Regions from separate parts of the Hyphomicrobium sp. B1 genome, predicted to be linked through region 2. Evidence: riboswitches for the same ligand, from Rfam matches in the RefSeq annotation. Region 2 holds a riboswitch; the other holds the start of a gene.
What was found. Region 2 has a riboswitch for fluoride ahead of crcB (fluoride efflux transporter CrcB). Riboswitches for the same ligand answer to the same signal wherever they lie in the genome.

Region 1: it holds a riboswitch for fluoride, as region 2 does, so the genes downstream of both, RLW55_RS18735 (methanol/ethanol family PQQ-dependent dehydrogenase) here and crcB (fluoride efflux transporter CrcB) in region 2, are expected to answer to the same signal.

What each region holds. Positions count from the first base shown of each region.
Region 1 is NZ_CP134871.1:3,925,772-3,929,588, forward strand. Features, by position in the region: gene RLW55_RS18735 (methanol/ethanol family PQQ-dependent dehydrogenase) at 60-1,880, opposite strand; fluoride riboswitch at 2,112-2,174, opposite strand; gene RLW55_RS18740 (c-type cytochrome) at 2,362-2,736, opposite strand; gene gyrA (DNA gyrase subunit A) at 3,159-3,817, shown strand, end outside.
Region 2 is NZ_CP134871.1:3,750,657-3,754,473, forward strand. Features, by position in the region: gene RLW55_RS17890 (molybdopterin-containing oxidoreductase family protein) at 1-2,006, shown strand, start outside; gene crcB (fluoride efflux transporter CrcB) at 2,034-2,465, opposite strand; fluoride riboswitch at 2,517-2,579, opposite strand; gene RLW55_RS17900 (ABC transporter ATP-binding protein/permease) at 2,827-3,817, shown strand, end outside.

The DNA of each region.
Region 1 (3,817 bases), 180 kb from region 2:
TCGAAAACGCGCCGGCCAAGTTGCTCGCAGCCTATGACGTTTCTGTCACGGAGGAAGCGCTAAGGCAGCGAGAAGACAGTCAGAGAACCGCCGAGGTTGGTGTAGTCCGACAGGCCCGAGTAGCCGCCGACGGCACCGAGACCATCGGTCGGGTTCGTCAAGCCGGCAGCAAGACCGATACCGGCCCAGCCACCAACGCCCGAAAGCACAGCAACGTACTGCTTGCCATCGTGCATGTAGGTCATCGCGTTACCGATAATGCCCGACGGCGTCTTGAACTTGTAAAGCAGCTTGCCGGTCTTCTGGTCGACGGCCTTGAAGTAGCCTTCGAGCGTGCCGTAGAAGGCGACGCCGCCGGCCGTCGTCAGAGCACCTGACCACACCGAGAACTGCTCCGGATCCGACCAGACGATCTTACCCTTAGCGCCATCCCACGCGATGAAGTTACCCATGCGCTCCGGCTTATCCGGACCGGGGAACATCGAAAGCGTGGCGCCGACGTAAGGCTGACCGGCCGTGTACGAAACCTTGAACGGTTCGTAGTCCATGCAGACGTGGTTCGTCGGCACGTAGAACAGGTGAGTCAGCTCCGAATAGGAAGCCGGTTGCTGATCTTTCGTTCCGAGAGCCGCAGGGCAGATGCCCTTCGTGTTAAAATCCGTACCGTTCGCGAACGTCGAGTACTTCTTCACGCGGATCGGACGGCCGTAGTTCGGGCTCGACTTGTCGAGATCGATGCCGGTCGCCCAGTTGACGATCGGATCATACTTCTCGGCAACGAGCGGCTCACCCGTGACGCGATCGATCGTATAAGCAAAGCCGTTACGGTCGAAGTGCGTCAGCGTCTTGTGCTCCTTGCCCTTGATGTTCATCGTCGCGAGCAGAGACTCGTTGATACCGTCATAGTCCCACTCGTCGAACGGCGTCATCTGGTAGGCCCACTTGGCGATACCGGTGTCGACGTCGCGCGCGAAGTAGGTCATCGACCACTTCTGATCGATCGGCTTGCCATCCGGTCCCGCACGCTGAGCCGCGTTCCAGGTCGAAGGGTTACCCGTGCCGTAGTAGATCAGGTTTAGTGCCGGATCGTAGGACATGTAGCCCCAGGTCGAACCGCCACCGATCTTCCACTCATCGCCGTTCCAGGTCTTGAGCGAGGAGTCTTTGCCGACCGGCTTGCCGAGCGACATGGTCTTCTCCGGATCGACGAGGATGTCGGAGTCGGGACCCATCGAGTAGGCGCGCCACACCTTCTTACCGGTGTTGATGTCGTAAGCGGTCAGATGGCAGCGAACGCCGAATTCGGCGCCCGAGATGCCGATGATGACCTTATCCTTGACGACAAGCGGAGCACCCGTGCCCGTTTCGCCCTTCTTCGGATCGCCGTCGACGACCTTCCACAGTTCCTTACCCGTTTTCGCGTCGAGAGCGACGAGGGCGGTGTCGGCCTGATGGAGGAAGATCTTGCCTTCGGCATACTGCACGCCGCGGTTGACCGTGTCGCAGCACATGACCGGAATAACCGACGGGTCCTGCTTCGGCACGTACTTCCAGATGATCTTCTGTTCGTGCGCGAGATCCAAGGCATAGACGATGTTCGGAAATGCCGTGTGGACGTACATGACGTCGCCGACGACGAGCGGACCGCCTTCATGGCCGCGAAGAACGCCCGTCGAGAACGTCCAAGCCACTTTCAGCTGACCGACGTTTTCGGTGTTGATCTGGTCAAGCTTGGAATAGCGATGACCACTATAATCGCCCGACTGAATGGCCCAGTTATTGGGGTCTTGCGATAGTTTAATCACGTCCTCATTGGCCCAGGCCGGCGACGAAATTGCCAGCAGAGCAACGGCGGCCGTGGAGCTAGCCCACTTCCTCATTACTTCCTCCATGTGCTAGCGTCGCTTATCGCGACGCAGCTGAGCCCACTCGGCCGTCGCCGGGAGGATGAAGGAGTTTCAGAAGAGAGGGGTTGCAAGCGTGGAAAGCTCAACCACTCGACTGTCTCCTCCATCCCCCCGACTTCTGAGTTGATGAAAGAGACACGCCTCTCCCGTGGCAGGAAAATAGAAACGATCCTACCGCGGCCTCACTCGAAGAATGAGGACATCAACGCAGTAGGAATCATCAGCCATCGGGGCGGTTTTACGGGAGATTCCATTCCCAGGCCGGGAACATTGAGCAATGCAATCACGAAGTCAATGCAAATTGTCACGTCTGCGCGAACATTCGTGATTGACAGTGAGGCCGGCTGGGCCACAGCGCAAATACGACTGGGCGCAAATCAGATGCTGCGGACCGCAAGAATTAAGCAGGCCGAATTCACCGCACACGGTAAATTCATTCTCCCCGCGCGCAAATTCACTTCGGATTGCTCTTCAGAAAATCGATGATCTGCTTGCGCGTCGCCGCGTCGCCGACGCCGCTGAACGGCTTCATGTTGTTATTGGGAACGACCGCATTCGGGTTGGTGATGAACTTATCGAGCGTCGCCTCATCCCACGTGATGCCTGACGACTTCATCGCATTCGAATAATTGAACCCCTCAGCCGTTCCCGCTTTGCGACCGATAATGCCGTGCAAAGTCGGGCCGAGGCGATTGTCGCCCTCCTTCCACGAATGGCAGGTCCGGCAATTGTTATTGAACGCTTCCGGCCCAACCTCTTCCGCCGCAAACGCCATCTCGATCAGCATCGGCGACAATGCAATTGCACAGCCAGCGAATATCGCGCGCATAACAGTCCTCTCTCCGACGCTGTGCGCCGGATGTTTTGCTTTTTGCAACTTGTTCCTGCTTCGCCAACGCAGTGAACGAAATGCCGTTCCGCGTGAAAAGCCGAGGCCGTCAGCCATCGCGAAAACGCCCGCGGGCGGCCCGTGGAGGCATGCGCCGCGCAGTCTTCAGCGCACCGATTCTGCCACCATTCCACGCCGTTCGCCGCGATCTCGCCGGCGCTTCACGGCGGCAATCGCAACACGCCCAAACATGACTCAATAACCTTTTGATATGAAAGAGATTTTCTAAATTCTGTGGAGCCGTGGCACGACGCCGCGCAGGTGGCATTCGGTTTCCGTTTCGGCTACAGTATAAGCACTGGTTTCCCGTCGGCCGCTGGTGCGTATCACCCCCGCCGATCTCATCCCGGAAAGAGCTGACTTTGACCGACAATAACGACGAAGAAAATCCGTCCGGCCGCGAGCCGAGCGACATCCGCCCGATCTCCATCTCGGACGAGATGAAACGCTCCTATCTCGACTACGCGATGAGCGTCATCATTTCCCGCGCGCTCCCTGACGTGCGCGATGGCTTAAAGCCCGTCCACCGCCGCATTCTCTTCGCGATGAACGAACTCGGGCTCGACTGGAACAAAAAATACGTCAAGTCGGCGCGCATCGTCGGCGAAGTGATGGGCAAATATCACCCGCACGGCAACCTTGCGATCTACGACGCGCTCGTGCGCCTCGCGCAGGATTTCTCCATGCGCGTGCCCCTCGTCGACGGCCAAGGCAACTTCGGCTCCATCGACGGCGATCCGCCTGCAGCCGAACGCTACACGGAATCGCGTCTCGCCAAGGTCGCGGGCTTCATGCTCGATGACCTCGACAACGACACCGTCGATTATCGCGACAACTACGACGGTACGATTCAAGAGCCAACCGTCCTGCCCTCGAAATTCCCGAACCTGCTCGTCAACGGCGCAGGCGGCATCGCGGTCGGCATGGCAACCAACATCCCGCCGCACAACCTCGGCGAAGTCATCGATGCCTGCATCGCCGACCTCGACAATCCCGAGGTCAGTCTCGAAGACCTGACCCA
Region 2 (3,817 bases):
AGACAACGTGTCCCCGGGACTGTTACGACGCGTGCGGCATAATCGTAAAAATGGCGAGCGACGGCGCGGTGTCGGTTGTCGGCGATCCCAATCACGACATGAGCCGCGGCAAGCTTTGCGGCAAGTGCTCGATTGCCTACAACGGCGTGTGGCGCAGCAAGACGGATCGGCTAACGACTCCGTTGAAGCGCGTCGGCCCGAAAGGATCGGGACAGTTTGACGAGGTCTCCTGGGATGATGCCATATCGGAGATCGCGCAACGGCTACAGAGCATTATCGCGACCGACGGCGGCCAAGCCATCCTGCAAACCCATTACACTGGAACGTGCTCGCTGATCGCCGGGCTGTTTCCGCTGCGTTTCTTCAATCGTATCGGAGCGACTGAAGTCGATCCCGACACCGTCTGCAACAAGGCGGGCCACGTCGCGCTTCAACTCGCGTTCGGGGAATCGACCCGCGGCTTCGACCCGCGCACGGTCAGTTCCAGCAAATGCGTCTTGATCTGGGGGGCGAACCCGTCAGCCTCAGCGCCTCACGTCCATGAGCACTGGGTGGCGCGCAGCGGTGTCCCAACGATCGTCGTCGATCCGATCCGCCACGCTACGGCTGAAGCGGCCGACATTCATCTCCAACTCTTTCCCGGCACCGACGCGGCGCTTGCCTTCGCGATGCTCGCCGTCATCAAATCGGCCGGAAAGCTCGACCGCGATTTTCTTGCACGCCATTGTATCGGCTGGGACGACATCGAACCGCAACTCGACGCTTGCACATTGAGTTGGGCGGAGGCAACGACCGGCGTTCCTGCGGCCCTCATCGAAAAAGCGGCGCTGCTCTACGCGGACGGCCCATCGCTACTATGGATGGGACAAGGCTTCCAGCGCCAGACATTCGGCGGCAACGCCATGCGTTCGGTCGGCCTGCTGCCACCTGCGACGGGCAACATCGGAAAGCTCGGCGCCGGTTTCCTCTATCTCAACGGCTGGGACGCCCGAGGCGTCGACGGCGGTTATCTTTCCGCTTCGCATCTCAACGCCGATCCCCAATCCGTCAGCCATATGGATCTCGCGGCGCGGCTCGAAAGCGGCGAGACGAAAGCGCTCTTCACCTGGAATAACAACATCGCGGCCTCGAGCCCGGAGCAGGCGCGATTGCGCCAGGCGCTGAGGCGCGAGGATCTTCTCCAAGTCACGGTCGATCTATTCCAGACCGATACGGCCGACTACGCGGATTTCGTTCTGCCCGCGGCGAGTTTTCTGGAATTCGACGATGTCGTCATGTCGTATTTTACCCATTCCGTCTCGGCACAGGTCGCAGCCCTTCCGCCGCTAGGAGACGCGCTCCCCAATCAGGAGATCTTCCGGCGCCTTGCGGCTGCAATGGGCCTCACCGATCCTGAACTGCGTGAAACCGATGACGCCATCATCGAAACGATTCTGAGCCAAGCGCGCCCTGGACTCGATTTCAAAACACTTGCAGCCGCAGGCACGATGTACGTGCCGGAAGCCCCGATCGTTCAGTTCGCATCCCACGACTATCGCACGCCGTCAGGAAAGGTCGAAATGACCGGCGCGCAATTTGTCGAGGCCGGATTGCCATCAGCCCCTGCCCCACTATCGGAGTGCCGTCCGGCTATGGGTGAATACCGCATGCTGTCGCCCGCCTCCGAATGGCTCATGAACAGCAGCTACGCCAATGACGGCAAGATCGCCCGCCGTCTGCAAATGTGCGAAGCTTGGCTCAATCCCTCCGACGCCGAAACGATCGGCGTCGAATCCGGGAACCGGTTGCAGGTGAGCAGCAAGACCGGCTCCATCGAGTTGAGTGTTGGCATTTCATCGGCGGTTCCAGCGGGCGTGCTGCTGGCGCCCAAAGGCCAATGGCCGAAAGCATCAGCCTCCGGAGCCAATATCAACGTCCTCAACCCCGGAGAAAAAGCCGACCTCGCTCAAAGCTGCGCCGTGCACAGCATCAACGTCACGCTGGCGAAGTCCCAGATCGCGACTTGACCCCTGCGCCGAAGGAAAGGAGACGCCCTAGGCGTCTTCTTCCAATGTCGTCTGCGCAATTTCCGTTGCGCCGCCGTTGAAGTAGGCGGCGACGAAGTGCCCTGCCGCCACGGCCAGGATGCAAAGCACGACGGACAACCCAATGTTGACCGCAGCGCGCCCGATAGCGCCCGAGCGGAGGAGATCGAGTGTCTGCAGACTGAATGACGAAAAAGTTGTAAAGCCCCCGCAAATCCCCACCATCACGAACAGGCGGAATTCTTCGCTGACCGGATAACGCCCATGCGCCAGGGTCAGCGTGCCGAAAAAGCCTATGATAAATGACCCGGCAATATTGATAAGGATCGTGCCCCACGGCAGCGTGCCGCTGATCGGAAGGGCAAGATACGACCCGGCATACCGACACAAGGTCCCGATAGCTCCGCCGAACATAACGACCAGACATGTCGTGAAATTCATATGAGGCTCCTCTTCAGCATTTCAGCCAACGGCCGTCTCCCGTCGGAAACGGCTATCGTAGGAGTCATCAGCCACAATGGCGGTTATCGGGGGAACCCCATCCCCATCGCTTACTCAAGTACACGATTTTCCGGGCGGCCCAAACTAGCTTGTGTGCGTCACGAGTGCATCGGCGTTTGACAACCTCGGCCAAGTCGCGTCGCATCCCGCCAACGCTTGCAAATAATTAAGGTTCTGGCCACCCTCCGGAAATGTGCCTCGCGCCACCCTCGACGAAATGAGGAGCCACACGGCCTTGCGGATGGTTCAAAACCGCAGCTGGCCCGCTGAGGATGCAAAGCAACCGTGATGTGGAATTGTGATGCGGAATGATACGCGCTCGCGCCTGAGCGCGATTTGGCAACTGACGACGCCCTACTTCTTCTCGAAAGATTCTGGTGTCGTTCGCATCAGCTCCCGATTGAAATTCACCGTTGCGGAACGCTGGATCGGCGGCAGCCTTCTCTTGGTCGTCCTCGCCATCGAATTCGGCCAGGTTGGGCTGTCCGTTTTGCTCAACAGCTGGAACGCCGAGTTCTACAACGCGCTTCAGACGAAAAACGTCGGCGCCTTCTGGCACCAGCTCGCCATATTCTCGGTGATCGCCGCGGCCTTCATTATCTCGTCGGTTTATCAGCTCTATCTCAATCAATGGCTGCAGATCCGGTGGCGGCGCTGGATGACCGAGCGCTATGTTCACCGCTGGCTCCAGAACAGCACCCACTACCGCATGCGTCTTCGCAGCGAGGCAGCCGACAACCCCGACCAGCGTATCGCTGAGGACATCGCACTTTATATCGGACGAACGCTCTCTCTCGGCATTGGCTTCCTGTCGTCGATCACGAGCCTCGTTTCATTCAGCATCATACTGTGGGGAATTTCAGCCGAGGTCCCGCTGCAGATCGCAGGATATCACATCGGCGCCCATGGTTATCTCGTCTGGCTCGCAGCCATATTCGCGCTCGTGGCCAGCGTCGGAGCGCATCTCATCGGCCGCACATTGGCGAGCCTCAACTTTAGTCGCCAGCGGCGCGAAGCCGATTTTCGCTTCGGCTTGGTGCACCTTCGCGAAAACTCCGAACAGATCGCATTGCTGCGCGGCGAGAACGCCGAGCGCAATATCCTGCGCGATCGTTTCTCCGATATCGTAACCAACTGGCACGACATCATGCGGCGCCAGAAATTTCTGACATTCTTCACGACTGGATACAATCAGATCGCCGTCGTGCTGCCGTTCCTCATCATGGCCCCGCATTATTTCGCAGGCGCAATTATGCTCGGCGTCATGACGCAAACGGCTGGCGCGTTCGGCC